One region of the Caballeronia sp. GAWG1-5s-s genome, then DNA from elsewhere that is predicted to be linked to it. Evidence: predicted binding sites of a transcription regulator. Region 1 holds the regulator's gene; the other holds the start of a gene.
What was found. The regulator LexA, encoded in region 1, represses DNA repair genes until DNA is damaged. The targets are predictions, from matches to a motif close to ACTGTATNNNNATACAGT.
Positions count from the first base shown of each region.

Region 2: imuA (translesion DNA synthesis-associated protein ImuA) is a predicted target of LexA. The motif match lies at 2,204-2,221, and genes of this name have one in related genera.

Region 1 covers NZ_JALQDC010000004.1:204,368-220,071, reverse strand. Annotated here, with positions in the region: gene rplI (50S ribosomal protein L9) at 24-479, opposite strand; gene rpsR (30S ribosomal protein S18) at 508-783, opposite strand; gene priB (primosomal replication protein N) at 786-1,085, opposite strand; gene rpsF (30S ribosomal protein S6) at 1,131-1,502, opposite strand; gene NCR34_RS06905 (LysR family transcriptional regulator) at 1,645-2,607, opposite strand; gene gcl (glyoxylate carboligase) at 2,779-4,554, shown strand; gene hyi (hydroxypyruvate isomerase) at 4,599-5,399, shown strand; gene NCR34_RS06890 (2-hydroxy-3-oxopropionate reductase) at 5,428-6,336, shown strand; gene NCR34_RS06885 (asparaginase) at 6,500-7,501, opposite strand; gene NCR34_RS06880 (CysB family HTH-type transcriptional regulator) at 7,535-8,461, opposite strand; gene NCR34_RS06875 (sulfate/molybdate ABC transporter ATP-binding protein) at 8,501-9,571, opposite strand; gene cysW (sulfate ABC transporter permease subunit CysW) at 9,587-10,489, opposite strand; gene cysT (sulfate ABC transporter permease subunit CysT) at 10,486-11,379, opposite strand; gene NCR34_RS06860 (sulfate ABC transporter substrate-binding protein) at 11,509-12,555, opposite strand; gene lexA (transcriptional repressor LexA) at 12,804-13,472, shown strand; gene NCR34_RS06850 (hypothetical protein) at 13,613-13,948, shown strand; gene NCR34_RS06845 (DUF2939 domain-containing protein) at 14,029-14,622, shown strand; gene NCR34_RS06840 (universal stress protein) at 14,646-15,155, opposite strand; gene nodI (nodulation factor ABC transporter ATP-binding protein NodI) at 15,452-15,704, shown strand, end outside.
Region 2 covers NZ_JALQDC010000041.1:34,688-50,391, forward strand. Annotated here, with positions in the region: gene NCR34_RS26515 (error-prone DNA polymerase) at 1-47, opposite strand, end outside; gene NCR34_RS26520 (Y-family DNA polymerase) at 68-1,555, opposite strand; gene imuA (translesion DNA synthesis-associated protein ImuA) at 1,479-2,192, opposite strand; gene NCR34_RS28285 (hypothetical protein) at 2,476-2,820, shown strand; gene NCR34_RS26535 (SOS response-associated peptidase family protein) at 2,874-3,845, shown strand; gene NCR34_RS26540 (hypothetical protein) at 3,926-4,147, shown strand; gene ligD (DNA ligase D) at 4,180-6,144, opposite strand; gene NCR34_RS26550 (hypothetical protein) at 6,146-6,433, opposite strand; gene yidD (membrane protein insertion efficiency factor YidD) at 6,858-7,340, shown strand; gene NCR34_RS26560 (SDR family NAD(P)-dependent oxidoreductase) at 7,672-8,364, opposite strand; gene NCR34_RS26565 (LysR family transcriptional regulator) at 8,826-9,758, shown strand; gene NCR34_RS26570 (SDR family oxidoreductase) at 9,735-10,451, opposite strand; gene NCR34_RS26575 (peroxiredoxin-like family protein) at 10,543-11,214, opposite strand; gene NCR34_RS26580 (enoyl-CoA hydratase/isomerase family protein) at 11,253-12,029, opposite strand; gene NCR34_RS26585 (carboxymuconolactone decarboxylase family protein) at 12,092-12,664, opposite strand; gene NCR34_RS26590 (chemotaxis protein CheB) at 13,449-14,474, shown strand; gene NCR34_RS26595 (sensor histidine kinase) at 14,467-15,585, opposite strand.

The DNA of each region.
Region 1 (15,704 bases):
GAAGCCGAAGCCCCGCGTGAAACTTAGGCGTGTTCGCCGAGCACCGACACCGTAACGTCGACCACGACGTCCGTGTGCAGCGCCACTTGAACCGGATGGTCGCCGACCATCTTCAGCGGGCCTTGCGGCAGACGCACTTGCGCCTTTTCCACTTCCGCGAAGCCTTGCGACTTCAGTGCTTCGGCGATGTCCGCGTTCGTGACCGAACCGAACAGACGGCCGTCGACGCCAGCCTTCTGCGAGATCTGAACCGTGAAGCCGTTCAGCTTGTCGCCTTGAGCTTGCGCTGCAGCCAGCTTTTCAGCGGCGTTCTTTTCGAGTTCGGCGCGGCGAACTTCGAATTCGGCGATCGCGTCCTTGGTCGCGCGGCGAGCCTTCTTGCCGGGGATCAGGAAGTTACGTGCGTAGCCGTCCTTGACCTTGACGATGTCGCCTAGGTTGCCCAGGTTGACGACCTTTTCCAAAAGAATGATTTGCATTTTTGGCTATTCCTTATGCGTCGTCTGATTAGGCCTTGTGCAGGTCGGTGTACGGCAGGAGCGCGAGGAAACGCGCGCGCTTGATTGCCGTGTCGAGCTGGCGCTGATAGTGCGCCTTCGTGCCAGTCAGACGAGCCGGCGTGATCTTGCCGTTTTCGCCGATGAAGTCCTTCAGCGTTTCCGTGTCCTTGTAGTCGATGTACTCGACGCCGGCTGCCGTGAAGCGGCAGAACTTCTTGCGCTTGAAGAGCGGGTTTTGTTGCTGACGACGCTTGTCGAATTTCTTACCAGTCGGGCGGGGCATGTTCAGTCCTTTCCAATGTCCTGCAATTCTGTGATGTGAAACACCAGGGTTCGTGAGTTACGGCCCTTCTTCGCCAGAAAGCCCGTGAAGCGCGTTTCGACGCCCATCGGACAGCTTTCCAGCCTGCCGCTCGCTTCTCCGGCAGCGACCGCGGGCAGTGTCAGTTCGATCTTTCGGGCGATGCCCGCTTCGACGACTTCCGCCGCGTGTTGCAACGTGCAGCTTGCGATCGGGATGCCGGCGGGCGTGTATCGCACCGGTTCGCGTTCCACGACGCTCGCTGTCAGTTGCAGCCGGTTCACGAGTGAGTTTCGGTTCCCTGGTGGCTTGACAGTGTTGAACTGTCCTTAAGCCTGCGCTTCGGACGGCTGGCTGGCCGCCTTCTTGGCTTCTTCGCGCTGCACTTCCTTCATCATCGGCGACGGGCCGGTTTCGGCCTTCTTCATCTTGACGATGAGGTGGCGCAGAACGGCGTCGTTGAACTTGAACGCGTGTTCCAGTTCTTCGAGCGTCGCCTGGTCGCATTCGATGTTCATGCAGACGTAGTGAGCCTTCGCGAGTTTCTCGATCATGTAGGCCAGTTGGCGGCGGCCCCAGTCCTCGATACGGTGGATCTGGCCACCGTGCGACGTGATCGTGCTCTTGTAACGCTCGATCATCGCGGGCACTTGCTCGCTTTGATCGGGATGCACGATAAAGACGATTTCGTAATGACGCATATTCACTCCTTTTGGCTACTTGTGGATTAAAGCCGCCCGGGCGTCGGACCGGTGCGGCAAGTGAGAAGCCAGCGAGTATATACCGTTTGGCGGTCGGACGGCAAGCCAAACCGGAGTTTTCCGACTGACTTTCGCCATTTTTTCAATCATTTAGCGCGCCCGCGCCCGGCTGCCGGTGCGCTTCGCCGGGCGGCTCGACCGCGCGGCTCCAATAACCGGGCTGCGCGTAGATTTCCTTCAGATAATCAATGAAGTAGCGCACGCGCGCCGGCACGTAGCGTTGTTGCGGGTAGACGGCGAGGATGTCGTAGTCGGGCAACTCGTACTCGTCGAGCACGGTTTCGAGTTCGCCCGCCGCCAGTTGGCGCTGGATCTCCCACGTGGAGCGCCAGCCGAGCCCGAGTCCTTCCGACACCCAGCGATGCAGCAATTCCCCGTCGTTGCAGTCGAGGTTGCCGCTCACGCGCACGGTCACGAGTTTGCCGTTGCGCCGGAAGTACCAGCCGCGGTTCTGCCCGCCTTGCAGGTTGAACGCGAGGCAGTTGTGATTCGGCAGATCGTCGAGCGATTTCGGCTTGCCGTGCTTGCGGAAGTACGCGGGCGTGCCGCACACCACGCGCCGGTTGCTCGCCAGCTTCACCGCGACGAAGTTCGGATCGACCGTGCCGCCGATGCGAATCGACAGATCGTAGCCCTCGCGCACCAGATCCACGACGCGGTCGGTCAGATTGAACGACATCTGCAATTCCGGCTTGTCGGCAAGGAACGCCGGCGCGTGCGGGGCGACGTGCATGCGCCCGAATGCCGCCGGCGCCGACACGATCAGATGCCCGCCGACCGCGCGCCGCCCCGCCGCGAGTTCGTTTTCCGCCTGGTCCCACTCGGCGAGCAGATTCTTGCAGCGGTCGAGGAATGCCGCGCCCTCTTCGCTGACGACGAGCCGCCGCGTCGAGCGGTACATCAGCTTGACGCCGAGGCGCTTCTCGAGCGCGTCGATGCGCCGTCCGAGAATGACCGGCGACACGCCCTCTTCCAGCGCCGCCGCCGCGAGGCTACCGGCTTCCGCGACGCGCACGAACGTCTCGATCTGCTTAAAGCGGTCCATTTCCTTGTCTCCTGTGCCGAGCCGCGCCGCTGCGTCATTCGAAACTTTTTGTTTGGGAAAAAGCGACTCCGACTGATCTTATCAAACCTTTTTCACAATCTTAAAGTGCAACGGAACCCTGCTTCGATGCAGACAGCGATAACGGAAAGAGACTGAAGGAAGGAGACATTCATGGCCAAGATGAGAGCCGTCGACGCAGCCGTCCTCGTGCTGGAAAAGGAAGGTATCGATACCGCGTTCGGCGTGCCGGGCGCCGCGATCAACCCGTTCTACTCGGCGATGAAAAAGTCGGGCAGCATCAGCCACGTGCTCGCGCGCCACGTCGAAGGCGCGTCGCACATGGCCGAAGGTTATACGCGCGCCGCGCCCGGCAACATCGGGGTATGCATCGGCACGTCGGGGCCGGCGGGCACGGACATGATCACGGGCCTCTATTCCGCTTCTGCCGATTCCATCCCGATTCTCGCGATCACCGGCCAGGCGCCGCGCGCGCGTCTCTACAAGGAAGACTTCCAGGCGGTCGATATTGAATCGATCGCCAAGCCGGTCACGAAGTGGGCGGTGACCGTGCGCGAGCCGGCGCTCGTGCCGCGCGTGTTCCAGCAGGCGTTCCATCTGATGCGCTCGGGCCGCCCCGGTCCCGTGCTGGTGGATCTGCCGATCGACGTGCAGCTCGCCGAGATCGAATTCGACATCGACACGTACGAGCCGCTCCCGGTCTACAAGCCGAAAGCGACGCGCGCGCAGATCGAAAAGGCGCTCGCGATGCTCAACGACGCCGACAAGCCGCTCATCGTGTCCGGCGGCGGCGTGCTGAACGCAGCGGCCGAAGACCTGCTCGTGCAATTCGCCGAAACGCTGGGCGTGCCCGTCATCCCGACGCTGATGTCGTGGGGCGCGATCCCCGACGATCACCCGCTCATGGCCGGCATGGTCGGCTTGCAGACGTCGCATCGCTACGGCAACGCGACGATGCTCGCATCGGACTTCGTGCTCGGCATCGGCAATCGCTGGGCGAACCGGCATACGGGCAGCATCGAGGTCTACACGAAGGGCCGCAAGTTCGTTCACGTCGATATCGAGCCGACGCAAATCGGCCGCGTGTTCGGACCGGATCTCGGCATCGTCTCGGATGCGAAGGCGGCGCTCGAACTCTTCGTCGAAGTGGCGAAGGAATGGAAAGCCGCAGGCAAGCTGAAGGACCGCGGCGCGTGGGTCGCGGACTGCCAGCAGCGCAAGCGCACGATGCAGCGCAAGACGCACTTCGACAACGTGCCGATGAAGCCGCAGCGCGTCTACGAAGAGATGAACCTGGCGTTCGACCGCGACACCTGTTTCGTCACGACGATCGGTCTTTCGCAGATCGCCGGTGCGCAGTTTCTGCACGTGTTCAAGGCGCGCAACTGGATCAACTGCGGTCAGGCCGGCCCGCTCGGCTGGACGATTCCCGCTGCGCTCGGCGTGCGCGCGGCGGACCCGCAGCGCAAGATCGTCGCGCTCTCGGGCGATTACGACTTCCAGTTCATGATCGAAGAACTCGCCGTCGGCGCGCAGTTCAAGCTGCCGTACGTGCATGTCGTCGTGAACAACTCGTACCTCGGTCTCATTCGACAGGCGCAGCGCGGCTTCGACATGGACTACTGCGTGCAACTCGCGTTCGACAACATCAACGCGCCGGAACTCGAAGGCTACGGCGTGGATCACGTCGCGGTCGCCGAAGGCCTCGGCTGCAAGGCGCTGCGCGTGTTCAAGCCGGAGGACATCGCCGGTGCGCTGAAGCAGGCACAGGCGCTTGCGGCCGAACATCAGGTGCCGGTCGTCGTGGAGATGATCCTTGAACGCGTGACCAACATCGCGATGGGCACCGAGATCGACGCGATCAACGAGTTCGAAGAGCTCGCCGAGAGCCGTGCCGACGCGCCCACCGCCGTCACGCCGCTCGACTGAAGCATCAACTGACGACCCACTGACCGACCATCAGGAAAAGAACAATGCCGAAATTCGCCGCGAATCTGACGATGCTCTTCAACGAAGTCCCGTTCCTCGACCGCTTTGCGGCGGCGGCGAACGCGGGCTTCGAGGCAGTCGAATTCCTGTTTCCGTATCCGTATTCGATCAGCGATCTCAAAGCGCGCGTGCGGGACAGCGGCTTGCAGATCGTCTTGCACAACCTGCCTGCCGGTAACTGGGAAGCAGGCGAGCGTGGGATTGCGTGTCTGCCGGATCGCATCGCCGAGTTTCGCGACGGCGTGCCGCGCGCGATCGAATACGCGAAGGCGCTGAACGTGCCGCAACTGAACTGCCTCGTCGGCATTCCGACGGCGGGCGTCTCGGCGCAACAGGCGCGCGAAACGATCATCGAGAACCTCCGTTTCGCCGCCGATGCGCTGAAGCAGGAAGGCATCCGTCTGCTCGTCGAGCCGTGCAATTCATACGATATTCCGGGCTTCGCGCTGAACCGTTCGCACGAGGGACTCGACGTGATTCGCGCGGTCGGCTCCGACAATCTCTTCCTGCAATACGACATCTATCACATGCAGCGCATGGAGGGCGAACTGGCCGCGACGATCAAGAAGAATCTGCCGTCGATCGCGCATATTCAGCTTGCCGACAACCCCGGCCGCAACGAACCCGGCACCGGCGAAATCAACTACGCGTTCCTGTTCGATCTGCTCGATTCGATCGGCTACGACGGCTGGATCGGCTGCGAATATAAGCCGCTCGCGGGCACGGAAGCCGGGCTCGGCTGGCTGCGCTCGATCGCGACGGACAAGGCGCGCGCCGCTGCCTGAACCACGACACAAAGGAGGAGCACACAGTATGGCAACGATCGGTTTCATTGGCCTCGGCATCATGGGCGCGCATATGGCGCGCAACCTCATCAAGGGCGGTCACGCGCTCGTCGTGAACGGCAAGTATCCGGTGCCCGACGATATCCGCGCGCAAACGAAAGTCGTCGCGGACTCGACGGCCGTTGCGCAGGCAAGCGAGATCGTCATCACGATGGTGCCCGACACGCCCGATGTCGCCAACGTCTTGTTCGCCGATGACGGCGTGGCCAACGGCTTGAGCCAGGGCAAGCTCGTGATCGACATGAGCTCGATCAACCCGCTCGACACGCAGGAGTTCGCGAAGAAGATCAACGCGCTCGGCTGCGATTACCTCGATGCGCCCGTGTCCGGCGGCGAAGTCGGCGCGCGCGAAGCGACGCTCACGATCATGGTGGGCGGCCCGGAGAAGTCGTTCAACATCGCGAAGCCGCTCTTCGAACTGATGGGCAAGAACATCTCGCTCATCGGAGACAACGGCGCGGGACAGACCTGCAAGGTGGCGAATCAGATCATCGTCGCGCTGAACATCGAAGCGGTCGCGGAGGCATTGCTTTTCGCGTCGCGCTCGGGCGCCGATCCGGAACGCGTGCGCAAGGCGCTCATGGGCGGGTTCGCATCGTCGCGCATTCTCGAAGTGCACGGCGAGCGCATGACGAAGCGCACGTTCAATCCCGGCTTCAGGATCGAACTGCATCAGAAGGACCTGAACCTCGCGCTCGACGGCGCGCGCAAGATGGGCCTCGCGCTGCCTCACACTGCGAGCGCGCAGCAGTTGTTCAGCGTGTGCGCAGCCAATGGCGGCAAAGCGTGGGATCACTCGGCGCTGGTGCGGGCGCTCGAGATCATGTCGAATTTCCAGGTGGCGGAAGAACCGCAGCAAGCGAAGGCTGCTGCGTAGGCTCGCGCCTGAACCGTGGGGCGTCCCGCGTATGGGCACGCGGGACAAATGCCGCTCTGGGCTGAGGGCGGCAAGTAAGGTCCGAGAGCGGCATCCGGCGGCGCGCCGGGTTAGCCTTGGTCGGTCAGACGGTTTGCCGTCGGGTGTCCGCGTCGGATTGCATTCAGTAGGTATCGAAGAGGCGTTGCAGCGCCGCGGCGTCCTTCATGCCGGCCGATAGCGCCAGCAGCAACAGCACGCGCGCCTTGTAGGGATTCAACGTGCCCGCGCTGACCGTGCCGAGCACATCGTCGCTGGCTGCGCCGTTGCGCATCACATGTCCCGAGCCGACGCGCGACGCCCGCACGACCGCGACGCCCGACTTCACCGCATCGCTCACGGCTTCTGCGATGCTCTCGTGCATCGAGCCGTTACCCGTCCCCGCGACGACGATTCCCTTCACGCCCGCCGCGACGAGCGCATCAATCGCCACGCGCGAGGCGCCCGCATAGCTCGCGACGATCTCGACCATCGGCCAGTTTTCCGGCACGGTGAATTCGCTTGCCGTCGTATGCGGCTTCGTCACCATACGCTGGAATTCCACGCGGCCGTCCTGCACGAAACCGAGCACGCCGGTTTCGGGCGAGCGAAAGGCATCGACGGCATACGTGCTCGTCTTCGTGACATCGCGGGCGCTGTGGATCTGGTTGTTGAACGCGACGAGCACGCCCTGCCCCGATGCTTGTTTCGACGCCGCGACCGTGACCGCGTTGAGCAGATTGAGCGGACCATCGGCGGATAGCGCGGTCGATGGCCGCATCGCAGCGGTCAGCACGACAGGCTTCGCAGTCTTCACGGTCAAGTGCAGCAAATACGCCGTTTCTTCGAGCGTGTCGGTGCCGTGCGTGATGACGATGCCGTCGATGTCGTCCTGCGCGGCGAGTTCATTGATGCGCGCGGCGAGCGTCGTCCATAGCGCAAGGCTCACGTCCTTGCTGTCGATGCTCGCGATCTGCTCGGCATGAATTCGCGCGACGGAAGCGAGCGCAGGCACGGCGTCGAGCAGCTTGTCGACGCCTACGACGCCTGCCTTATAACCGGCCGTGGACGCGGCATTGCCGGCCTGTCCGGCAATCGTGCCGCCCGTTGCAAGGACGGCGATGCGAGGGAGAGTCTGTGTGTTCATGCCGGCGATTGTAAATCAGCCGGCATGCGTGTTTCAGGCCGCTTCGCGCAGTTGCGCGGCGATCTGCGCTTCGTCGAGTTGCGGCGCGAACATTTCGATCAGCCGGTACGCATACGCGCGCAGGAACGCGCCCTTGCGCAAGCCCACGCGCGTGGTGCTCGCTTCGAACAAGTGCTGCGTATCGAGCGCGACGAGTTCGGTGTCGCGCTTGGCGTCATAGGCCATCGCCGCGACGATGCCGATGCCCATGCCGAGTTCCACATACGTCTTGATCACGTCCGCGTCGATGGCGGTGAGCACGATGTCGGGCATCGCGCCCGCGCTCGCGAACGCCTGGTCGACGTGTGAACGCCCCGTGAAATCCTGATCGTAGGTGACGATCGGATACTCCGCGATCTGCTCCAGCGTGATGTCTTTACGCCCGACGAGCGGATGGTCCTTCGGCACCACAACTGTGTGATGCCACGAATAGCACGGAAACGTGACGATGTCGGGATAGCGGTCGAGCGCTTCGGTCGAGATGCCGATATCCGCCTCGCCGTTCACGATCATCTGCGCGATCTGTTGCGGACTACCCTGCCGCAGCGCCAGATGCACCTTCGGGAATACTTCGGTGAACTGACGGATCACTTTCGGCAGCGCGTAGCGGGCTTGCGTGTGCGTCGTGGCGACCACGAGATGCCCGTTGTCCTGATCCGCGAACTGGCGCGCCACGCGCCGAAGGTTCTCCGCATCGAGCAGCATACGTTCGATCAGCTGATGCACCTGCTTGCCCGGCTCGGTCAGCCCCGTGAGCCGCTTGCCGCGCCGGATGAAGATATCGACGCCCAGTTCGTCTTCGAGATCCTTGATCTGCTTGGACACGCCCGATTGCGACGTGTACAGCACGTTCGCTACTTCCGTCAGATTCATGTTCTGACGCACGGCCTCGCGCACGAAGCGCAGTTGCTGGAAGTTCATGGTTCGCCTCTCTTGTCTTGCTGCCGTTTTATGGATGTCTCATTGCGCCGGAAAGACGCGCAGCGCGCGCGGCACGGCGCGCACGCCATCGCCGATATCGAGCTTCAGCGCGCGCCACGCTTCCCGATCCAGTTCCGCTTCGAGCACGCCGCCCGCGTCGCCTTCCAGTTCCACACGTACCGAGCCGCCGAGCGTCACCACGCGCCGCACGCCGACCACGATACCGTCGCGATGCGCGAGACCCGCGGCATCGTCGGCGCGGTACAACGCGAGGTCATGCGGCCGCACGTAAGCGAGCGCGCGTCCGCTGAAGTGCGCTTGCGCGGCGATGGCTTGCGCCGCGCCATCCGCGACGAAGCCGCCTGCATCGACATGACCCTGAAGGCGATTCGCCGCGCCGAGAAACTCATACACGAACGATGTCTGCGGATGATCGTACACATCCTGCGGGCTGCCGACCTGCTCCACGCGACCATGATTCATCACGACGATGCGATCCGCCACTTCGAGCGCCTCTTCCTGATCGTGCGTGACGAAGAGCGTGGAGATATGCAGATCGTCGTGCAGGCGGCGCAGCCAGCTTCGCAGTTCCTTGCGCACCTTCGCATCGAGCGCGCCGAACGGCTCGTCGAGCAGCAGCACTTTCGGTTCGACAGCGAGCGCGCGCGCAAGCGCAATGCGTTGCCGCTGCCCGCCCGAGAGCTCGGAAGGAAACCGCTGCGCGAGCCAGTCCAGTTGCACGAGCTTCAGCAATTCGTGCACTTTCTCGCGGATCACGGCTTCAGACGGACGCTCGCGGCGCGGCTTCACGCGCAGACCGAACGCGACGTTTTCGAACACCGTCATGTGCCGGAACAGCGCGTAATGCTGGAAGACGAAGCCCACTTGCCGGTCGCGCGCGCCCACTTGCGCGACGTCTTCGCCGTTGAGCACGACCTGGCCGGCATCGGCAAATTCGAGGCCTGCGATCACGCGCAGCAGCGTGGTCTTGCCGCATCCCGACGGCCCGAGTAGCGCGACGAGTTCGCCTGCGGGGAAGTCGAGCGTGACGTTGTCGAGCGCCGTGAAATCGCCGAAGCGCTTTTGCAGATTGCGAACGATGATGCTCATGATGTGTCCTTTGCCTTAATTCGTGGCGCCTGCATCGGCGAGCGATTGCGACATGCGGCGTTCCGCGACGAGCTTGAGCCCGAGCGTCACGAGCGCAAGCAACGCGAGCAGCGAGGCCACGGCGAACGCGGCCGAAAAGTTGTATTCGTTATAGAGGATCTCGACGTGCAGCGGCATCGTGTCGGTCTGTCCGCGAATGTGGCCCGATACCACCGAAACCGCGCCGAACTCGCCCATCGCGCGTGCATTGCAGAGAATCACGCCATACAGCAGGCCCCACTTCACGTTCGGCAGCGTCACGCGGCGAAAGATCTGCCAGCCCGAAGCGCCCAGCACATGCGCGGCTTCTTCCTCGTCGTTGCCTTGCGCTTGCATCAGCGGAATCAGTTCGCGCGCGACGAACGGGAACGTCACGAAGATGGTCGCGAGCACGATGCCCGGCACCGCGAAGATGATCTGCACGTCGTGCGCCGCGAGCCACGGACCGAACCAGCCTTGCGCGCCGAACATCAGCACGTAGATCAGGCCGGAAATCACGGGCGAAACCGAGAACGGCAAGTCGATGAGCGTGGTCAGCAGCGCCTTGCCGCGGAAGTCGAACTTCGCGATCGCCCACGATGCCGCGAGGCCGAACACGACGTTGAGCGGCACGGCAATCGCCGCCGTCGTCAACGTGAGCTTGATCGCAGACCACGCGTCCGGGTCTTTGAGCGACTCGAAGTAATAGTCGATGCCCTTCGCGAACGCTTGCGCGAACACCGCGACGAGCGGCACCACGAGGAAGAGCGCGAGGAACAGCAGCGCGGTGCCCGTGAGCAGCCAGCGCACCGCGCGCGGTTCGGTGACGGGATCGAGCGTGCGGGCATCGCGCGGCGCAGCGGTGTTCATCGCGATGGCTTTGGTGTCGGGCGTGCTCATGCGTGGCTCCCTTGCGCGGACGCGGCATGCGCGGCGTGCGCAGGGATCGCGCCCGTGCGGCTCGTGCGCCGTTGCAGGAACCATTGCAGCGTGTTGATGAGGAGCAGCATCAGGAACGACACGCACAGCATGACGACGGCGAGCGCCGTAGCGCCCGCATAGTCATACTGTTCGAGCTTCGTGATGATGAGAAGCGACGTGATTTCCGACTTCATCGGCACGTTGCCCGCGATGAAAATCACCGAGCCGTATTCGCCCAGCGCGCGCGCGAACGCCAGCGCGAAGCCCGTCAGCAGCGCCGGGAAAAGCGACGGCAACACGACGCGGCGAAACGTCAGCCAGCGCGTCGCGCCGAGGCACGCGGCGGCTTCTTCCTGCTCGCGCTCGAAGTCTTCGAGCACCGGCTGCACCGTGCGCACGACGAACGGCAAGCCGATGAACGTCAGCGCCACGAGCACGCCGAGCGGCGTGAACGCGACCTTGACGCCGAGCGGCGCGAGATACTGCCCGATCCAGCCGTTGCCCGCATACACGGCCGCGAGCGAGATGCCCGCGACGGAAGTCGGCAGCGCGAACGGCAAATCGACGATGGCATCCACGATGCGCTTCATCGGAAACGTGTAGCGCACGAGCACCCACGCGACCAGAAAGCCGAACACCGCGTTGATGAGCGCCCCGCCGAGCGCCGCGCCGAAGGTCAGCCGATACGACGCCAGCACGCGCGGCGATGTCACCGCGCGGACGAACTGCGCCCAGTCGAGCGTCGCCGTCTTCGCGAACGTGGCGGCGAGCGGTATCAACACCACGAGGCTCAGATACGCGAGCGTGATGCCGAGCGTCAGGCCGAAGCCCGGTAGCGCGCTCGGCTTGCGCAAAGTGAAAGTCGTCATCCTTGCTTTCGTCCTGTTCCAGTGCGCCGGGGAGCGCGTGTCATCGAATGCTTGTGTGACCGGCGGCGTCATGGCGCGCCGCTTCGGTTTGCTTACGTTTTGCGCTTACTGCGGCTGTTATTGCGGTTCTTATTGCGGCTGATAGATGGAATCGAACACGCCGCCATCCGCGAAATGCGTCTTCTGCGCCTTGGTCCAGCCGCCGAACGTGTCGTCGATGGTGTAGAGCTTGATCTTCGGGAACTGCTTCGTGAGGTCGGCCGGCACCTTGTCCGAGCGCGGACGATAGAAGTTGCGCGCGGCGATCTGCTGGCCTTCGTCGCTATACAGATACTTCAGATACGCCTCGGCGAGCTTGCGCGTGCCGTGCTTGTCGACGACCTTGTCGACCACCGCGACCGGCGGCTCGGCCAGAATGCTCACCGAAGGCACCACGATCTCGAACTTGTCCGGACCGAACTCCTTCAGCGACAGAAACGCCTCGTTCTCCCACGCGATCAGCACGTCGCCCTGGCCGCGCTGCACGAAGCTCGTCGTGGCGCCGCGCGCGCCGGAGTCGAGCACGCCCGCGTTCTTGTACAGCTTTGCGACGAAGTCCTTCGCGGTTTGCTCGTTGCCGCCCGGCTTGTGCTGCGCGTAGGCCCACGCGGCGAGATAGTTCCAGCGCGCCCCGCCCGACGTTTTCGGGTTCGGCGTGACGATGGAGACGCCCGGCTTCGTGAGATCGTCCCAGTCCTTGATGTGCTTCGGGTTGCCCTTGCGTACGAGGAACACGATCGTCGACGTGTACGGCGAGGCGTTATCCGGCAGCCGCTTCTGCCAGTCCGCGGCCACGAGTCCCTTGCCCGCGAGCGCATCGATGTCATAGGCGAGCGCGAGTGTGACGACATCCGCCTGCAGGCCGTCGATGACCGCGCGCGCCTGTCCGCCCGACCCGCCATGCGACTGCTTGAACGTGACGGTCTCGCCGGTTTCGGCTTTCCACTTCTTGGCGAATGCCTGATTGAAGTCCTGATAGAGCTCGCGCGTCGGGTCATACGACACATTCAGAAACGACGTCTGCGCGTGGCCTTGCGTGCTCGCCGCGACCATCGCGCCGATGCCCGCCGCCGTCAGCGCCAGCGCGGTCAGCGCTTTGCGTGCCCTGGTCCCCAATCCCGCTTTCGTGCTTTGCATTCCCCGTTCTCCGTCTTATCCAATTGACGGAATCAGTCTATCGGCGGGCCTATATGAACAGAAATAATCGTTTTTCAGTCTTTTATATCGAAAGCTGCTAAAGCGAGTCGCCGGCGGTCCCGCAGGGCCGAACGTCGGAGCGTGTTGCGGTTTCGAGCCGAACTTAAAGTAATGCTTGAAAAGCTCTGAATACTGTATAAAAATACAGTCATCTGTTGATCCATACAGTGCACGAGAGGCCCGAGCCAGTGACCAGAACCTCAAAACTTACCGCGCGTCAGCAGCAGGTCTTCGAACTGCTCCAGCGCGCAATCGAGCGCACCGGCTTTCCGCCGACCCGCGCGGAGATTGCCGCTGAGCTCGGCTTCAGCTCCGCGAACTCTGCGGAAGAGCATCTGCGGGCACTGGCGCGCAAGGGCGTCATCGAACTGGCGGCGGGGTCGTCGCGCGGCATCCGGCTGATTGGCGACGCAGGACGTTCAGAAGACGTGCCGCACCAGTTCACGTTGCCGCATGCGAGCATCATGCAGCTCTCGCTGCCGCTCGTGGGCCGTGTTGCAGCGGGCAGTCCCATCCTCGCGCAGGAGCATATCTCGCAGCATTACGCGTGCGATCCCGCGCTCTTCTCGAGCAAGCCCGACTATCTGCTGAAAGTGCGCGGCTTGTCGATGCGCGACGCCGGCATTCTGGACGGCGACCTGCTCGCCGTTCAGAAGCGCACCGAGGCGAAGGACGGACAAATCGTCGTTGCGCGGCTCGGCGACGACGTCACGGTCAAGCGTTGGAAGCGACGTCCCGACGGCGTCGAGCTCATCGCGGAGAACCCGGACTACGAGAACATTTTCGTGCGGTCCGGCAGCGGAGACTTCGCGCTGGAAGGCATTGCAGTGGGCCTGATCCGCTCGGGCGAGTTCTAGTCAGCGGCGGCAGCGCGCGTTCATGCGTCGCTGAGCGCCTCTTCACGCCACGCAAGACGCGGCGCGTTTCGAGTACATCAAGCACGGACGGCAGCCGCTCGCGGCATGCCGCGGTGCGTCCTATCGTCTGGAGAGTCATGATGGAACGTTTTGCCCGTTTGCTGCCCTTTCGCCAGTTCGGCCGTCTGCGTCATCTGCGTGCGTTGATTCCTTGCGGCACCGCGGCGCCTTCGCGGGCCGAAGCTGCGCCGGATCTCTTCTATTCCATGCCCGCACTGCCGTCTCGCCAGCCTGCGTTCGCGCGCGTGTCGCTCACGCAGACGGTTCACGCGGAGCCGCCGCGGAGCACGCCCGTGCGCGTGTACCGGAGCGAGTCGCGGTTGATCCTCGTCGGCAAGATCGGCGAAGTGTCGCGCATGATCGACCGCTGCATCGACGAAGAGCGCGCCGGTCTCACGGGCGGCACGGTGGCGTGAACTGGCGGCGAGTTGGGGAATTAGTCGTGCGTCGGCGCGGTCAATCCTGCATTGACCTCCGCTGAAGGCTTGGCCGTCGCATGTCCCGCACCGCTCGTTTCATTGTCGCCACGCTCGCCGCCGTATTGCTCGTCGCGGCGCTGGGCTTCGTCTATGCGTCGCCGTATATCGTGCTGGACCGCGTCAAGCGCGCGGCCGACGCGCGAGACGCCCAAACGGTCAACCAATACGTCGATTTCCCCGCGTTGCGCGCGAGCTTGAAGGATCAGATCGCCGCGCTGCTCACGCGGCGCATCGATGTGCAGAAGAGCGGCAACCCGCTCGCGATCATCGGCGCGATGATCGGCGCGGCGCTGGTCGGCCCGCTCGTGGATTCATACGCGACGCCGGACGGAGTCGCCGCGATCCTGAACGGCATACCGCCGCGCGGCAATCCCGGCGAACGTCCGCCCGCGGCCGGCCAGGCCGATGCAAATGCGTCGGCGCCGGCGAGCGTGTCCGTGAGCGCATCGAATCCGGCTCCGCAACCGCCGCAGACGACGGCCGGCTATCGCAGCATCAACACGTTCGTCGTGACGTACCAGCACGGCGCAGGCGACGCCCGCTATTCCGCCATATTTCACCGCAGCGGGCTGGTGTCATGGAAGCTCGTCGCCGTCAATCTCAACGGCTGACGTGCGCCGCCAGCCATCCACGCTCAGGCGCCCGCTTCGGCCTTCGCAGGCTTCGCGGCATACGCAGCGGCATCTTCCGCTTCCGCCGATTCGCCTGCCTGACAGACGGCAACCAGAATGCTGCACGACACGCGATCCAGCAAAGGCGTGTTGCCCGCGCCCATCCACCAACGAGCGAGCCCGCTCCGGCAGCGGTGCCCCACGACGACGAGATCGACCTTGAGGCTGTCGGCCAGCGCGGCGATTTCGTCGATCGGATGGCCGAACGCGAAATGCCCCTGCGCCGACAGGCCACGCTCGCGCAGCCACTCGACGCCTTCCTGCAAGATATCGCGCGCCGCGTCTTCGAAGCGCCCGCAGGCCATATCGGTCAGCAATCCGGCGCTCTGCGCGATGCTCGACCGCATGTCGACCACCGCGAGCACGTGCGTTTCCGCGTTGAGGTCGAGCGCGAGATTCGCGCCCTGTCGCAACGCCTTGCGGCCCTCTCTGGAACCGTCGTAGCACAGCAGAATCTTTCTATAGCTTGTCATGATGCCTCCCTGCCGCATCGCAGATTGACTGCGGCGTAACTTCATGATCCTGTGCCGCGCCGGACGTGGCAACGATGGAAAACGCTAACTTCACGCAGTAGCGCGCCGAACCCGCGCCACGTTGGACTCATGACTAGCTGGCCGCGTGCCAGATTGCGACGAAGCCCGTCGCACAAGGCTTCGCGGCTTTCGGCATGCACGCACGACTCTCCCGGCGCACCGCTTCTGCCCGCACAAGCGCCGCGCCGGTGCATTCGATTACACTAGCTCGCTGGACTTTCCCCGGCACAAAACGCATGACACAGCGCACCACGCGCGAGCACGCCCCGGAATCAGCCGGCGCGCCCGCCATCGATTTCAGCGAAGTCATAAAAAGCTACGGCGCGAAGAACGTCGTCGACGGCCTCTCGTTCGACGTGCGTCCCGGCGAATGCTTCGGCCTGCTCGGGCCGAACGGCGCGGGCAAGACGACAACGCTCAGGATGCTGCTCGGCATGACGTCGCCCGATCACGGAAATATTCGGCTCGTCGGCGAACCTGTGCCGTCGC
Region 2 (15,704 bases), on a different contig from region 1:
GCGAAAAGCTCAGCGTAGTCGGGCAGGGCCGACGAGGGAAAGTCCACAATGCCACCTGCTTATCCGCTTATCCAAAGAGCCCGTGAAGAAACCAGCGCGTTTCTTCACTCGTGACGCTCGGCCGCTCACGGTAGATCCAATAGCAGCTTTTATCGTCTGCTTCGGCGACGAAATAGTCGCGCGTGACGAGCGCCCCGTCATGCCAGCCGGCTTCGATCCGCTCGCCGGTCGAAACGAGCTTGAGCGGCGAGCCATAGAACGGGCGATGGTTCTTGACCATCAAGCGCAGGGGCACATGCAGCAGCCAGGTCGGTCGCGGAAGATCATCGGGCGCGGACACGGTTTTGGGGCGGCCATTCGGCCCGTTCTTCGAACCGTTCTGGACCGGCACCCACTGGTTGGCGTGCTCGGGACGATGGTCAGGCGCAGGCGCTGGCCGCAAGACGTTCTCGGCGCCCAGGCGGGCGGCCAATAGTTCAAGCAGCCGGTTATGGTCCTGCGCCGATCCGCCGGGCTCCGGAAAGAGCGTATCGCTGGGCGGCTCGGCCGCCTGCACGTCGGCGGCAGTCAGGCGCACGGCGATGACCGCGGCTTGCAATTCCGTGCGTCCGAGCCGTTCCTTAAGAAGACGAACCAGATGCTCTTCGTGCCAGGTTGGCTCGGCCAGCGCAAGATCGATGAGCGTCGGCTCGATGGCCTGTCGTCCGCGCTCGTGCTCCAGCGTGACGGTCGCGTGCGTGAGCGCGAGTTGCTGGGCGGCGAGCCACCCGCACAATTGCACGACGAGCCGCCGCGCCGAGAAAAGGATGGCTTCGGCGTGCTCGACGCGGTCGGGCAACTCGACGCGCGCGCTGAAAGTCGGTGGCAATTCAAGCCACTCGTGTAGTTCGGGAGCCAGCCCATAGGCCCGGTCAAGGGAATCGAGTAGGTCCACGCCACACCTCTTCTTCAGACCTGCTCGAGGCAGGCGTTGGATATCGCTCAGCACACGGCAGCCGAGCCCGTTGAACCAGTCGGCGAAGCGGCGCAGCTCCGGCACGACCATGAAGGGCAAGCCGCCTAGCTGACGTTCGAGCGACTGCACCTTCAGCACGCGCCGGCGGCCGGCCTTGGCAAGCAGCCAGGCGCCGCGTCCCGTGGGGGCGACGCTCATACCCGCCGTCACGCCAATCGCACTGACGACTTCCCGGATTTCCTTGCATACACGCAGGATGCCGCCAAAGAGGCGCAGGCTCGCGGTGACTTCCACGACGATGGTCTCTTCTTCGCACACGGCCACCTGCGGCGAGAAGCGCAGCAGCGCAATCGCAACGTCGCGCTGCATGTCTTGCTCGCGTTCCGCGCTGCGGTCAAACATGAGCGCATCAGGCGCGAGCGTCACAACTCCGCCACGCTTCATCCCGACTCGCACACCCGCGTCTCTGGCTACCGCATCGAGCACGATGACCTTGTCGCGCTCGAGCACCACGCGCCCGTGCTCAGACGGAGGCGACCACCTCGGTCGAAATACCTCCAGCGAAAGCCGGGGCAAGTGAATGGCGACGAACACGGCCATAGGAACTCAGCAGGATCGGCGACGGTTGTAGGGTGACGGACAGTTGCTCAGTCTGGGCGGGACCGCGTCGTTTAATGATGTCGACCGCGATCCCGCCCTCTGCCGGCCTCACACCGAGACGTAGCGTCGCCGGTGACGCGTCCTGGGCGCTGGCAAGCGGTCGCACCAGGACCAGCAACGTCTCGGTCGCTTGGGCCACCAGATGCAAGCGTCGCAGTGCCTCCGAGCGGATGTGCTGTTGCCAGAGGAGCAGCGCGCCGCAGGTGCCGGCCTGCAATACGCGCTCGGCGCACCACAAGGCGTCGGCGGCCTTCGACGCACGCAGCCACATCAGCTTGTCCACCGGCACACCGAGATAAGAGAACGCCAGCGCATTGGGCACATGGGGCGCCTGCAGCAGCACGACAGGCCGCTGACTCAGACGGGTGAGTGCCGGGCGCATCAAGCGCATTTCGCCGATCCCGGGTTGCTGGACTAACAGCTCCACGAGCGCACCGAGTGGCCAGCCGCCGCCGGGAAGTTCCGCCGACAAAGCTGCGTAGCCGGTGTCGACGGTTTTTCCGTAGGCGCGCGCGAGCTGCGAGCCGCGCCACAGCGCGGGGTGGATGGACTCGACGTGTTTGGGCAGGGCGGCCATTTTGCATAAGTACTGTATGGATGTACAGTACTTTACATCGAAAACGGCAACATGGCATTGCGCCCTTTTTGTGGCCGCGAGACGGCAGGGTGGCTATCCTCTAGCTCATTGCGGTGAGGGGCCGCGCATCGTCGGTGTGGTATCCCCGACAGAGTCCCGGGCCGTGCCCGCCGGTGGAAGCGAGCGACCCCCGTTGATTCCGGCGCATGTGTCCGCAGTTGCTGGTGACGACGGGTGCGTCCGATGTGGACCACAATGAATTAAAGGATGAGAGACTCGACGTATGTCTGAACCGGATAACCACGAAGTATCGGAAGCTAGGGCGGAACTGCTGTGCTTTCTAGTCGCAACTGTCGCGGCCTCGTATTCGCTGACGCACGAGTGGCGAGTCGACCACGTGGTGGAAAGTTGCCGAATCTGGCTTCGACGCAATCAGCTTCACATGGACTGGCTTGAACGTGTGCGTCTCGGACAATTGGCGCTCAAGATCGCGAGGCGAGACCTAAAAGGCGCCGGCATTGCGGTGCGGCAGTCGAATGTCCAGGCGCTCTTCACGGGCGACATGCAACTCAACTATTCCTGCACCGTCATCAAGAAGATGCTGGCGTTGTGCAAAGAGGCTCTGTGAAGGGCCGGCCGGCCTGAACCAATACCGCGAACATTGAACGAGGAACTTCCCGCATGTGCTACTCCGCGCAGATCCAGGCCGACTATCGTCGCTATGTGAAGATGTTCGGCGCACAGATGGACATCCGCGAGTTCGCGCGCCTCTTCTGGGAGCGCGCGGAGGGCAGCAAGGCCAGAATTCCTAAAGCGGTGGAAGATGCGTTCCGTGAGCCCGCGACCGACGACGAGCGTCAGATCAAGGCGTTCATCGACCGGTACAACACGGAACAGACGACGAAGCTGGAGCAGGAGGTCTTCAAGCAGCGCACCCGACTCGCAGATGCGGAGCGCACATTGCAGACGAAGACCACTAAGGCAGCAACCGAGAGCAAGCGCATCGCGACCGACAAGATCGAAGCTGCGTTGCGTCGCCTGGCAGATATCAACCGCATTGAGCAAGAGCCGCGTGATTCACGCATCTTCCCCGGCTACTACGCGCCCGTCCTCGTGGTCGAAGATGGGCAGTACGTGGTCAAGCCGATGCGCTACCAGTGTCGCATTGCAGGTAAGCCCGCGAACTATGACATCAAGTACCCGGGCACGTACAACGCGCGGCGCGACAGTCTCGACAAGTTCTGGAAGCCGTGCTTCGGCTACACGCACGGCTTGCTGCTGGTCGACGTCTTCTATGAGAACGTCACGCGCGCGAAGTGTGAGAACACCTTGTTTGAGAAGCACGACGGACCGCAGGCGCCGGGCGAGAACGTCGTCCTGGAGTTTCGACCCGATAACGGCCAACTGCTGATGGTCGCCTGCCTGTGGTCGAAGTGGACGGCGCCGGGTCAGCCGGATCTTTTGTCGTTTGCTGCGATTACGGACGAGCCGCCTGCTGAAGTCGAAGCCGCCGGTCACGACCGCTGCATCGTGCCGATCAAGCAGGAGAACGTGGACGCTTGGCTGAATCCCCAAGCCTCCAATCTTGCCGCGCTTGATGCGATTCTGGAAGATCGCGACCGACCGTACTACGAGCACCGGCTAGCAGCATAAATCGCCGCAAGCGGGCGATACGTGCATCCCTCGGAACACCTCTTGCTCGTCCATCGTTATTCTTTACTGAGGAGGCAGCGATGGCAGGCGACAATTCGTATAAGCCCGGTGAAATCGTCAAGGTGTCGGGCATTTACTCCGTGGTCCATGAAGATGGGAAGGATACGTTCGAAGTCACGTGTGTCGAAGGCGAGCACTTTCCTCCGACGCGCAGCGGCAAGGGTGCCCACTATGAACTGAAGTACGGCGCTACCCACTCGCACAAGCACAGCGACTTGAAGGGCACCGAGGCGCGTAGCTAATGTCAGAGCCGCTGAGTGAGACTGCGACCCGTCTAGCGCTTTAGGCCGACTGCCCGGCGCATCGCGGCGGTAATGCCTTGCCGCGTGCGCCAGTAGCCTTCCCAGGGGTCTGCTGCGAGCGTGCGTTGCCGATGTATGGCTTGCGCCATTGTCCACTGGTCGCCGCTCTTGACGTCGTTCAACTCATCCCATGAGATCGGCATCGACACGGCCATGCCGGGGCGAGCCCGCACTGAGAATGCGGCGACCGTGCTGGCGCTTCGCCCGTTGCGCAAATAGTCGATAAAGATCTTGCCGACGCGATTCTTCGGGCCCAGCACCGCTGAAAAGCGTTGCGGTACCACGCGGGTCATGTGCTGCGCCACCGCCTGTGAGAAGAGCTTAACCTCATCCCATCGTTGTCGGCGGGTGAGCGGCACGACGATGTGAAAGCCTTTGCCGCCGCTCGTCTTGGCGAATGAGCGCAAACCCAGCTCATCCAGTACCACCTTGACGAGCGAGGCGGCTTCGAGCATCGCCGACCACGGCAAAGCTGGGTCGGGATCCAGATCAAAAATGACACGGTCAGGATGTTCGAGATCGGGCGCCACGCCATTCCATGACTGAATCTCCACGACGCTCATCTGCGCGAGTCCGACCAGCGCGTCGGCGGTGTTTGCGACCAGCAGCGGCTTGTGACCCGGATACAGACTGACGGGCAACTCTTCAATGCCGGGGATGCGCGCGCGCTCGGAGTGCTTCTGGAAAAACAGCTCGCCGGCAATGCCGTCGGGCGCACGCACGAGGGCAAGCGGTCGGTTATGCAGGTAGGGCAGCGCCCATTCGGCGATGGCGTCGTAGTAACGCACCATGTCAAGCTTGGTGCGGCCTGAGGCCTGATCCATCACGCGCTGTGGGTTGCTAATCTTGATGTCGCCGACGACGACCGTGCCGCGCGGACCTGGACGTTCGCGCGTCGATCCGATCGCCTTGGGGGCATCAACCAGCGGATCGGCGATCACCTTCTCTTCTGTCACCGCGCGGGCCGGCTTGTCTTCGCACAGCGCATGAAAGACAGGATGGCGAATTTCGCCGTTGGGCGTCCATTCGAGAAACGCGACCTCCGCCACGATCTCAGGCTTAAGCCAGTAAAATTCGCGGTCGCGCTCGGGTTGGGGCGCGTTATAGAAGGCAGGTTGAGCCTGCTGCAAAGCCTGGGCGCGCCTGCTGAATGCAGCACTTCGCGCGGGCGCGAGGTGAGGCGCCACATGGCCGGCATACCGGAAAGCGCCATCTGGCTCGTAGACGCCGAGCAACAAGGAACGCACGCCTGATTTCGCGCCTCTCAACCGCGAGAAGCCGCCGATCACGAACTCTTGTCTGAGGTTGCACTTCAGCTTTATCCAGTCGTTTGAACGTCCGGACCGGTACGGCGCGTCTGCCCGCTTGCCGATGATGCCTTCCAGCTGCATCTTGCAGGCGGAGGCTACGAGTGAGGCTGGATCTGCCGCAAAATCGTCGGAATAGCGAAGGAGCGGACTCTCGACGCTTTGCATCAATTTCTGAAGGATGGCCCGCCGAGCCCGCAACGGCTGCTCCCGGAGATCGGTGCCGTTGAGCCACAGCAGGTCGAAGACGTACAGAACAATGTCCGCCGTGCTTCGTCGGTCAAAGGCGTTCTGGAGGGAATTGAAGTCGGGCTTGCCGGCAGCGTCGAGCACCACCGCCTCACCGTCGATCCACGCGCTTTCGACGGGCAGCGCCTCAAGTGCGGCACGCAACCGCGGCATGCGGTCCGTCCAGTCGTGCCCGTTTCGGGTAATCAGCTGGACCTCTGTCCGCTCGATGCGCGCGAGCATCCGGTAGCCGTCGAACTTGATCTCGTAAGACCAGTCGCCTTCCGCAGGATGACGTTCAACCAGCGTCGCGAGCTGCGGCTCGATTAGCGCAGGCATTTCGCCCGGCGGTGTGTCCGGCGCGCGCACGCGCGTCGCGCGCGAACCGCCCCAGCGCCCCATCTCAGTCCTCCGAGCCCGGTGGCAAGTTACCGCCGCCATCGTCATCATCGCCGCTCAAGAAGAGATTCGGCGGATGAAGCGCCTGCGTCGTGTCAATCCCAGCCATCTGAAGGGCTGCATCGATGCATTGAAGTTCGCGATGGAAGCGCATCTGCCAGCGCGACGGCGGTTCATCATCGCCTAGCACCGTCATGCCGTTGTGTATGACAAGGGCATATCGTGCAACCAGCAGCGCATCGACGAGCTGCGCTTCGCGTTTGGCTTGTTCTAAGAATGTAGTCGCTTTCATGGCGTCGCATCCTCCGGACTCCATGGCGCAAGCGCTGCGCCCGGGTTGCTGTTGAGCGCCAAGGGTCCATAACGGGCCATGCACCGTTATCGGCTCTGCCCGCTCAACGGAGCGGGCCTCATTTGAGCGTCGGTTTGCGTCTACGAGTCGCAGTTGCCGTCCCGCAGCTAGGCATCGCCGCATAGGGACGACTTCAGCGCCCGTTCCGCCGGGCAGCGCGATCTTCAGCGACTGCGACAACCGGCAAGTTTCTACCATTCACCTGCGCATTGCCGCGTTGGTCTCTAGTGGGCTAGCGGTCCAAGTCCAGGACCAGCCGGTTGAGCCGACGACCAGCGCTCAAGCAAAGTCGCTTCGCAATAGAAAGGCGGCCGGATGGGTATGCGATCTGCTCTTTGCCCCACAACGCTTCCAGGGAACGCCCATGCTGACCTCAGTGGTTTTGAAAGGTATTCGCCTCTACCAGCGCTACGTTTCTCCTCGCAAGGGCTTCGCATGTGCGTACCGCATCCACACCGGTGGGCAGAGTTGTTCGAACTTTGGCTTTCGGGCGATTGAACGGCACGGGCTGACGCGGGGCCTTAAGCTCCTCCGGCGGCGCCTTGATCTCTGTGCGTGGCATCACTACGGAGAGCGCAACGTCGGACTCGCAGGTCGCCCGGCCGTTGTACGCCAAGCTGGATTCGTCTACATAGGTGGCGATGACGGCTGCGCGCCTGGTTGTTCGCTTGGCGAATGCGGCTTCGCCGAGAACTGTGCATGTGACGTCTGCGAGATCGGTGCGTGTTGGGTCGCGCTCAGTACATGCTCCGGCGGAGCCTGCGGAGGCGGTCGCCAGCGCGAAGCTTGGCGGCGAGATGCACGCGCCCAGCGCCGCAGCCGCTACGGTCCAGGTCGGCATTGGTAATTCGACAGCCGTTCAACTGAAGACTGCCGAGAGTCGCTAACGGCGGATCAGCCGGCAAGGGCGTGGGGCGGCTCGCGGCCATTTTCGGCCGGTCGCCCCTCTCGCGAAGTCGGCCGTTCGAACGGCTCCTTCCCTGCTGATGGCGGCCGCTCAATGGCTCGGGAAAATGTAGCCTTCATGGCACGTCGCGTCCGCCCCAGGAAGGTGTGCTCCTGGCGCTGCTCCGGTCAGCGAGGACGCAAATCGAGCACTAGTGCGCGCTTGTCTCGGCCATCACCTATCGTCAATCTGGCGCGAAAGGTCAGCTACCGACAACTTGCCAGCAAACGGACTACCACGGAAGCGTCTCGCCACGGTAGTTGTAGTAATGAAGTCCTGCTTTGCCCGACGACGCGGCTATCTGATCCACTATTCCGGGGATGCTTTCATCAATGCTCAGGGTCGCATCGGCGCCGCCCATGTCCGTCCGAACCCACCCAGGATCGACCAGCGCGAGGCTTTGGGAAGCGCTCGCGTGGCGCACGGCAAAGGAGCGCATCAGCATATTCAAAGCCGCCTTGCTGGCGCGATAGACTTCCCATCCACCGCTTTCGTTCAGTGTCACGCTCCCAAGACTTGAGGACATAACCGCTATCGTTCCTTGTTCTTTCACCTTGTCGTACAGCCGCTCAATGATGCGGATCGGACTCAACGCGTTTGTAACCATTAAACGGCTGAAGTCCTCGGTGGTAACCTCGTCCGCTCGATCCTCTGGACCAAGAGCGATACCAGCATTGACATACAGGACATCAAACTCGTGAACAGGCAGTCGGTCCGCGAGGGCCTCAATATCAGAGCTTTCAGTGACGTCCATCTGCTCGACACGTATCTGCCCCGGAAACGCCTGTTTTATGCGATGCAGCGGCGTATTGCCACTTCGTACGGTAGCGACGACGTTCCAGTTTCGCGAAAGCCACTCTTGGGCGAGTGCGAAGCCTAGTCCACGTGATGCACCAATGATCAAAACTTTGTTAGAACTCTTCATGTATCGATTCCTCCGACATTAAGAATGTTGAGATGGCCATTTCAAGACCTAAAGCAACCGCTGCCGCACTTGGTTTGGCTATCGGAAAGTATGTTGGACACCTCGCACCGCATGCAATCGCCGGAGAGTCATAAGATATATGCGGCCGAGTAATGACGGGGCCTGTCGCCGCTGCCAAAATCTTTCCTCGTGAGGAAAATCGGGTCGCGGCGGCGAGCGGACGGCCACAAGCCGATGTTCGCGCCGATCACGGGAGCCTATCGAATGACGGGCATGCATCCGTTGCGGCGGGGCCGGTTTATTAGGGGAGCGCTTTCGTGAACGGAAGTCAGATGACAAAGACCGATCATCGGCAATTTCACCGATCCGATGTTTTGACGCGCTAGACTCCCCCTGAACACATCTCAGCCAAAACTCAACCGCAACAGGGACTTTCACGGTCCGCAAGGAAAAGCAACGGCATGGACCGGATGGCAGCAATGGAAACGTACGTCAGCGTGGTGGAGGCTGGCTCATTCTCGGCGGCCGCCAAGCGGCTCAAGCTCGGTCAACCGGCGGTTTCGAAGTCGATTGCGCAACTCGAAGAGCGGCTCGGCGTGCGGCTGCTGTTGCGCTCTACGCGCGGCCTGACGCCCACCGATGCAGGTCAGCGCTTCTACGAACATGCCAGACGCGCAATCCAAGAGGTAGACCTCGCCGAGCATGTCGCGCGCGACGCGACGACCGGGCTATCTGGAGTGTTGCGCATCAGCGCAGCCGTGACCTTTGCGCGGCTGCATATCCTTCCGGCGCTGAAGACGTTTCTGGACCGGCACCCTAACCTGCAGATCGATATCGTGCTGGACGATCGCACCATCGACCTGCTCGAAAAGGGCGTGGACGTGGCGCTGCGCATGGGCTCGCTCGACGATTCGACGATGACCGCACGGCGCGTAGCGCAAAGCCGTCGGCTGGTGGTTGGCACGCCTGCGTATCTCGCCGAAGCGGGCGTGCCCAAGACGCCTGCGGAGCTTAGCCAGCATCAGGTGATCGTATATTCGTTGCGAGGCGGTGGCGAGTCGTGGGCGTTCAGCCAGCAGGGAAAGGAAGTGGCGGTGGTGGTGTCGGGGCGCGTCAGCGTGAGCGCCGCCGAGGGCATGCGTACGACCTTGCTCGGCGGCATGGGCCTGGCAATCGCGTCTGAATGGATGTTCTCGCCGGAACTCGCCGACGGCACGGTCCAGGCGGTATTGACCGACTGGGAATTGCCCCCAATCGACCTGTGGGCAGTGTTCCCGGCCGGACGCCTGGTGAGTGCGAAGGCGCGTGCGTTCGTCGCCTTCGTGGAGGAGGTACTCGGTGCCGCAGGCACCGACACCGGCAGCGCGCCTTTAGAAAGCCAGCTTGCCGATTGATGCACCGCCGTCGACGTAAAGCGTCTGACCGGTCATGAAGCCGGCCGCGTCGGATAGCAGAAACGCGATCGTCGCGGCAATTTCATGGGGCTGGCCGAAGCGCCCCATCGGAACTGCGGACAGATAACGCTTCTCGCCCTCGCTGCCGGGGGGATTGTTCGCGCGAAACAGTACGGTCTCGGTCGGGCCAGGCGCGACGGCATTCACCGTAATGCCCGTGCCCGCCAGTTCCAGCGCCCACGAACGCGAGAAACTTACCAGCGCGGCTTTCGCCGCTGCGTAGGCCGTGCGTTGCGTCATGCCGAGAATCGTCAGACTGGAAATGTTCACGACGCGTCCCCAGCCGCGTGCCTGCATGCCGGGAAGCAGCGCCTGAACCGTTTGCACGGCAGGGTGAAGATTCAGCGCGAGAACGTCGTCGAGATCGTTTAGCGTGACTTCTCCGAGACGCTGCGGCCTGACTAATGCGACGTTGTTCACCACGCCATCGAACGCGTGACGTCGCACGAGGTCATCGAGTACCGCACCGGTTGCGGCACGGTCGGCCAGATCGACGCGGACCAGTTTGCCCGGAAAATCCCTTGCTTCGCGCGCGAGACCCACCACGTGGTGGCCATCGGCAATCAGCCGTTCTGTCAACGCGAGGCCAATGCCTTTAGTCGCGCCGGTGATGAGAACTGTACGTTGTGTCATCAAATGTCCTTTAAGAACCGGAAGGAATCGAAAAGCCGCGCCGGGTTCTCCGGGCGCGCCAAGGCTGTTGCCCGGCGTTGAGCGGTAAGGCTCAGGCGTTGGCCGTCGCCTTTTCCAGAACCGAAAACATGTCCGATGGATCGGGACGACGCGTGTAATCCGGGTTGACCTCCGAATACAGCACAATGCCATCCTGTCCGATGACGTAACGCGCGGGCATCGGCAAGGTCCAGCTCGGGTCGTTATTGAACGCGGGCAGATCGTTTTTCAGGTTCTTGTACAAGTCGACCAGATAGTCGGGCAACGCGAAGCGCAATCCGAAGTCCATGCCCGTCTGACCGTTCACGTCGCTCAGCACCGGAAAGCCCAGTTCGTTGGTGCGCACGGACTTGCGGCTGTTGACCGGCGTTTGCGGAGAAATCGCCACGACGTTCGCGCCATAGGCCTGAATCTGCGGCAGCACCTCGTTGATGGCCTGCAATTCGATATTGCAATACGGGCACCAGACACCGCGATAGAACGTCACCACCAGCGGACCCTTTACCAGCAACGCAGCGGACGACACGTCATTGCCATCCTGATCCTTGAGGTTGAAATGCGGGGCGCGGTCGCCGGCCTTGATCGCGCGGCCCGCTTGTCCGCTGGCAATCAGTTCTGCTGTGGCGCGTTCCATCACCGGATGAATCTCCGCAGGAGCGTTGAAGGGCGGCTTGCCAGCCTTGAAGTCGGCCCGGAATGCGTCGAGTTTGTCTTGCAGTGACATGAGTGTTCTCCGTCGAAAGGATTAAAGGAATAGTGGGTTCAGGCTGCGTTCTGTGCTGCTGCGAAGCGAGCCACTTCGGCCGCCGTGATGCCTTCGAGCGCTAGGCCGTAGCCGATGCCTTCGTCGATCACACGCCGCAGACGTTGAGTCAGGCCAATGCGGGTGTATTTGGTGGTGAGCGGGGGCTGTTTTGCGATCGTCGCGGCGATGTTGTGCGCACGTTCGAGTAACTGATCCGCAGGCACGATCTCATTCACCACACCCAGCGACTTCGCCTCTGCAGCGTCGAGCTTTTGCTGCGTGAGTACGAAGTACCGGCCGCGAATGCTGCCGATCATTTCCGGCCACAGCAGATGCACGCCGTCGTTTGGAGCAATGCCGAACGCGGCGTGCGGCATGTCCTCGAACACGGTCTCGGGCGTCGCCACCACGATGTCGCACAGCAGGACATATTCCGAATGCAGCAGGACCGGGCCGTTGAGCGCAGCGATCATCGGCACTTCGATGTCCAGGATGTTCATCAGGATCTTGCGGCCTTCGCGGAAGATCTTGTCGTAGCCACGCGGCGTGAAGAACTCGAAACCTTCCGGCGAGATCGCGTCCATGAATGCGTCGCCGCTTCCTGTCAGGATGACCACGCGGTTATCCGGATCTTCACCGATCTGATGAAACATATCGGTGAACTGCTCATGCGTGTGGCCATTGAAGACGAGCTTCTCGCCTTCGGTATGGAAACGGACTTCCAGCACGCCGTCCGGTGTACGGGTCAGGCGTGCGTTGGGATAGGCGTTTTTATAGCGGTCGAACGTGGACATGGCGGTCTCTCGGCGAACTTCTATATGGGTTGGACGGAGCCGTAAGGGCTCCCGTGGACGGCTTAGGCTGCAGCAGCGACAGCGACCGGTTTGGTCCACTCGTTACCAGCCATGAAGCCGTCGAGTTCCGTGTGGACGATGTGGTTCGTGTAGTTGCTCATCACCTTGGTCGCCACGCCGAGGATCACTTCAAGGACGTTCTGACGGGTGTAGCCGGCGGCGAGAAACGCGTCGACATCGGCGTCCGGGACGAAGCCGCGCTCACGCACCACGAGGGTCGTGAAGCGATGCAGCGCTTCTAGCTTTGCATCGGGTAGCGGTGTGCCGGCGCGCAGTGCCGCGATTACGCCTGCGCCCATCTTGATCATCTTTGCGAGCGTGCTGTGACCGGCCATGCAGTAGTGGCAGTTATTCTCGAAGTTTGATGTGAGGTAGACGACCTGCTGTTCGTGCGGCGTAAGCGTGCTCTTCGAGAACAGGTCCCACAGCGCTGAGTAACCGGCCAGCAGCGCGGGCGACTCCGCCATATGCGCCTGCAGGTTGGGGACGAAGCCAAAAGCGCGCTTCGTGTCATCGAGAACGGCCTTGGAGGCGGGCGGTGCGGTGTCGATCGTGTAGGTTTGGAAGTTGCTCATCGTGTTGCTCCTGTTAGCTGACGGTGAGCAAATGATGAAGCTCAGCGCTTCTTCGAAGAAGGCAGGCGCCGTCGATAACAGTCATTCCTAGGAGGCATAAAGCGATGGGCATCGAAGCGGGTAGACCGAAAGACACTGACGGTCCCCGCACCGGGAAGAATCGTTCAGGGTTCGATCGACTGCCTCCTGTCATTCGGCGTTGGTATGGGACGAGCTGCTTCCACTTCGAAAGCGGACGCACAACTCGCGGGGAGCCATTGGCTGCTTCGGGTCGGCTAGCGCCGAACGCATCGGGCGGCACGCGGCCACGGGCTGACGTTCGCAACCGTCGCCGATCCGGCATTCAGATGGCCGGATCTCGTTCGCAATCGGACGCCCGTTGAGGCAGAACTTTGATGGTCCATCGCTGTTGGAACCGAGAGGTGCGACAATTTAGGGGCGCTTTAGCGCTGATCGAACGAACTCGCGGTGGACCCTTCGCAACGGCCGCAGCATCGATCAGTATCGGAGGAGCGGGCTATGGCTAACTTGCAAGCACTGGACGAACCGGTAACCGGTGTGCCAATCGTCGGATCGCTCGCATGGACCGGAACGGCGTTTTAATAGGCCCAGCCAACGAGCTACGGGAGACCATGCAGGCAACGCTTGCGATACTAAGGGCGGACATGGAACTTTTCGAGAAAACGTCGCCTGGAGGTCCGGCTGGCCTGACCCGCAATGAACACCATTACATGATGGCGTTCCGTACGCCTGGACCGCACGGCGCGCCCACAGGACACACGTCATGAATTCAGCGGACGCCGAGCTGACCCCCGAGGCCTCGAAATCACTTCGCCCTCGCGACATCGTCGTGGTCGGCTCGTCTTTGGGTGGTGTCGAGTCGCTGCCGGAGTTCTTCTCCCACTTTCCCGCGGAGATTGCAGCCGCGTTCTTTGTCGTCCACCACCTAGGAACGGGGTACCGTGGGCAGCTTGACCGCCTGATTGGGCGACGCAGTCGCTTGCCGGTGAGCTTCGCGGCAGACGGCGAGTTGGTTGAAACCGGCCGGGTCTACGTTGCGCCGCCCGACGCGAACATGACATTGGAGCGGGGCCGCGTCGTCGTTCAGCCGAGCCCGCGTGAAAGCTATCACCGTCCCTCGATTAACGCTTTGTTTCGATCGGCGGCGGTGGCCTACGGGCGGCGCGTCGTCGGCGTCGTGCTCACTGGGACGATGGAGGACGGTGTCGCCAGGTCGTGGGAGATCTGGCGTCGAGGCGGCCTCATTGTCGTCCAGGACCCGGCCGAGGCCCAGGCGCCGGATCTGCCAACGCGCGTCCGGGAGACAGTCCCTGTGGACTACACGGCGCGGTTGGCCGACATTGCCGAGTTGCTGCTGGACTTCGCCACCCGCCCGCGCCTCGCGCCTCCGGTGGCCGGCGACTTCCAGGCGCGGGTGATGATCGTCGAAGACGAGCGCATCGTCGCGAAGAGCCTCGAGAACGATCTTCACGCGCTGCACTACGACGTCTGCGCGTCGGTCATGACGGGCGAGGCGGCGGTCGAAGCGGCAGGGCGAACCCTACCCGACTTGGTTCTGATGGACATCCGCCTCTCCGGTGCGATGGACGGAACGCAGGCCGCGTCGCTGATCTGGGAGCGCTTGCAGATTCCGGTCGTCTACCTGACTGCCTACGCGGATGCCGAAACGCTCGCGAGCATCAAGCGCACCAACGCCTACGGATATGTGATGAAGCCCTATGAGGCTGCTGAAGTACATGTCGCGCTGCAACTCGCGCTCGAACGGCGCGACCGGGAGCAGATCACGTAGCGGCGCGTGTCACGGTGACCCGCGTTCCGCGCCCCGACTCGACGCGAACTTGTGCTCCGATCTGTTCCGCGAGTAGGTGCACCAGTTGCATGCCCAAGGTGACCTTCGATTGTTTCCCGCCAAGGCCGACACCGTCGTCGGACACGCTCAGCAATTGCGCATGCTCGTCGAGCGTTGCAACGACGGTGCCTGTGCGGCCATCCGGGAAGGCGTGCTTCAGGGCATTGCTGATCAACTCGTTCAGTATCAGCCCGCACGGCACTGCCAGCTCAATGTCCAGGTTCGACGATGCAATCTCGAGCTGCAGGCGCACGCGCTCTCGGTCGACCCCGTACACGGCCAGGAGGTTCTTCGCGAGCTCGGTGGCGAACTCCGACATGTCGACACGCGCGAGATCAGCGGAGCTATAGAGCGTCTGGTGAATGTCGGCAATGGCGCGGATGCGCCCGCCCATCTCCGAGAGTGCCGTCTGCGCAGCCTCGTCCGTAACGTGCTGGGCCTGCAATCGGAGCAACGCGGCGATCACCTGCAGGTTGTTCTTCACGCGATGATGGATCTCGCGTAACAGCGTCTCTTTCTGCAGGAGCGATTCGCGCAGCAGCTCGTTGGCATGCTCAATTTGTCGTGCGCGCATGTACAGGTCGCGTTCTAGGCGCTCTTGCACGTCCCGGCTCGAATGCTTTAGCCGGTGGAGCTCGGTGACGTCGACGACGCGGTGGATGATATAGCGCACGCATGCGCGATCGTCGAGCACCGGGAAATTGGCCGGCTGCCAATAATGCTCCGCAAAGGTGCTCCCCGAGCCGGTGTCGTTCGGCTCGCGGATGTCGTACTTCTGCACGGCCATGAAGTGAGCCACGCCGCTGCGCAGCACTTGCACGAACGAGGCCTTGAGATTGCTCACTCCCGTCGCGTCAATCTCGTCGGGGTTGTCCGGAAAGACGTCGAACATGGGACGACCCAGGATGTCCCGCCGACGGGTCATCGTCGCTTTCAGGTACGCATCGGCGACCGCAATGATGCGAAAGTCCCGATCCACCACGAGGTACGGATCGGGGCTTGCCTGAAAAAGAGCTTCAAAGTCCGGCAGGGAGCCATCGATGCTTTCCATTCGCTTCTCAGTCAATGTCGAATTAGGAGTCACTGCTGTGCGGTTCATTCAGGTCGCCAGGAGCCGTGTCCTCCTGCCATCGGGTCGGTGCCAAGGAAACACTCAGTCCAATGTTGCGC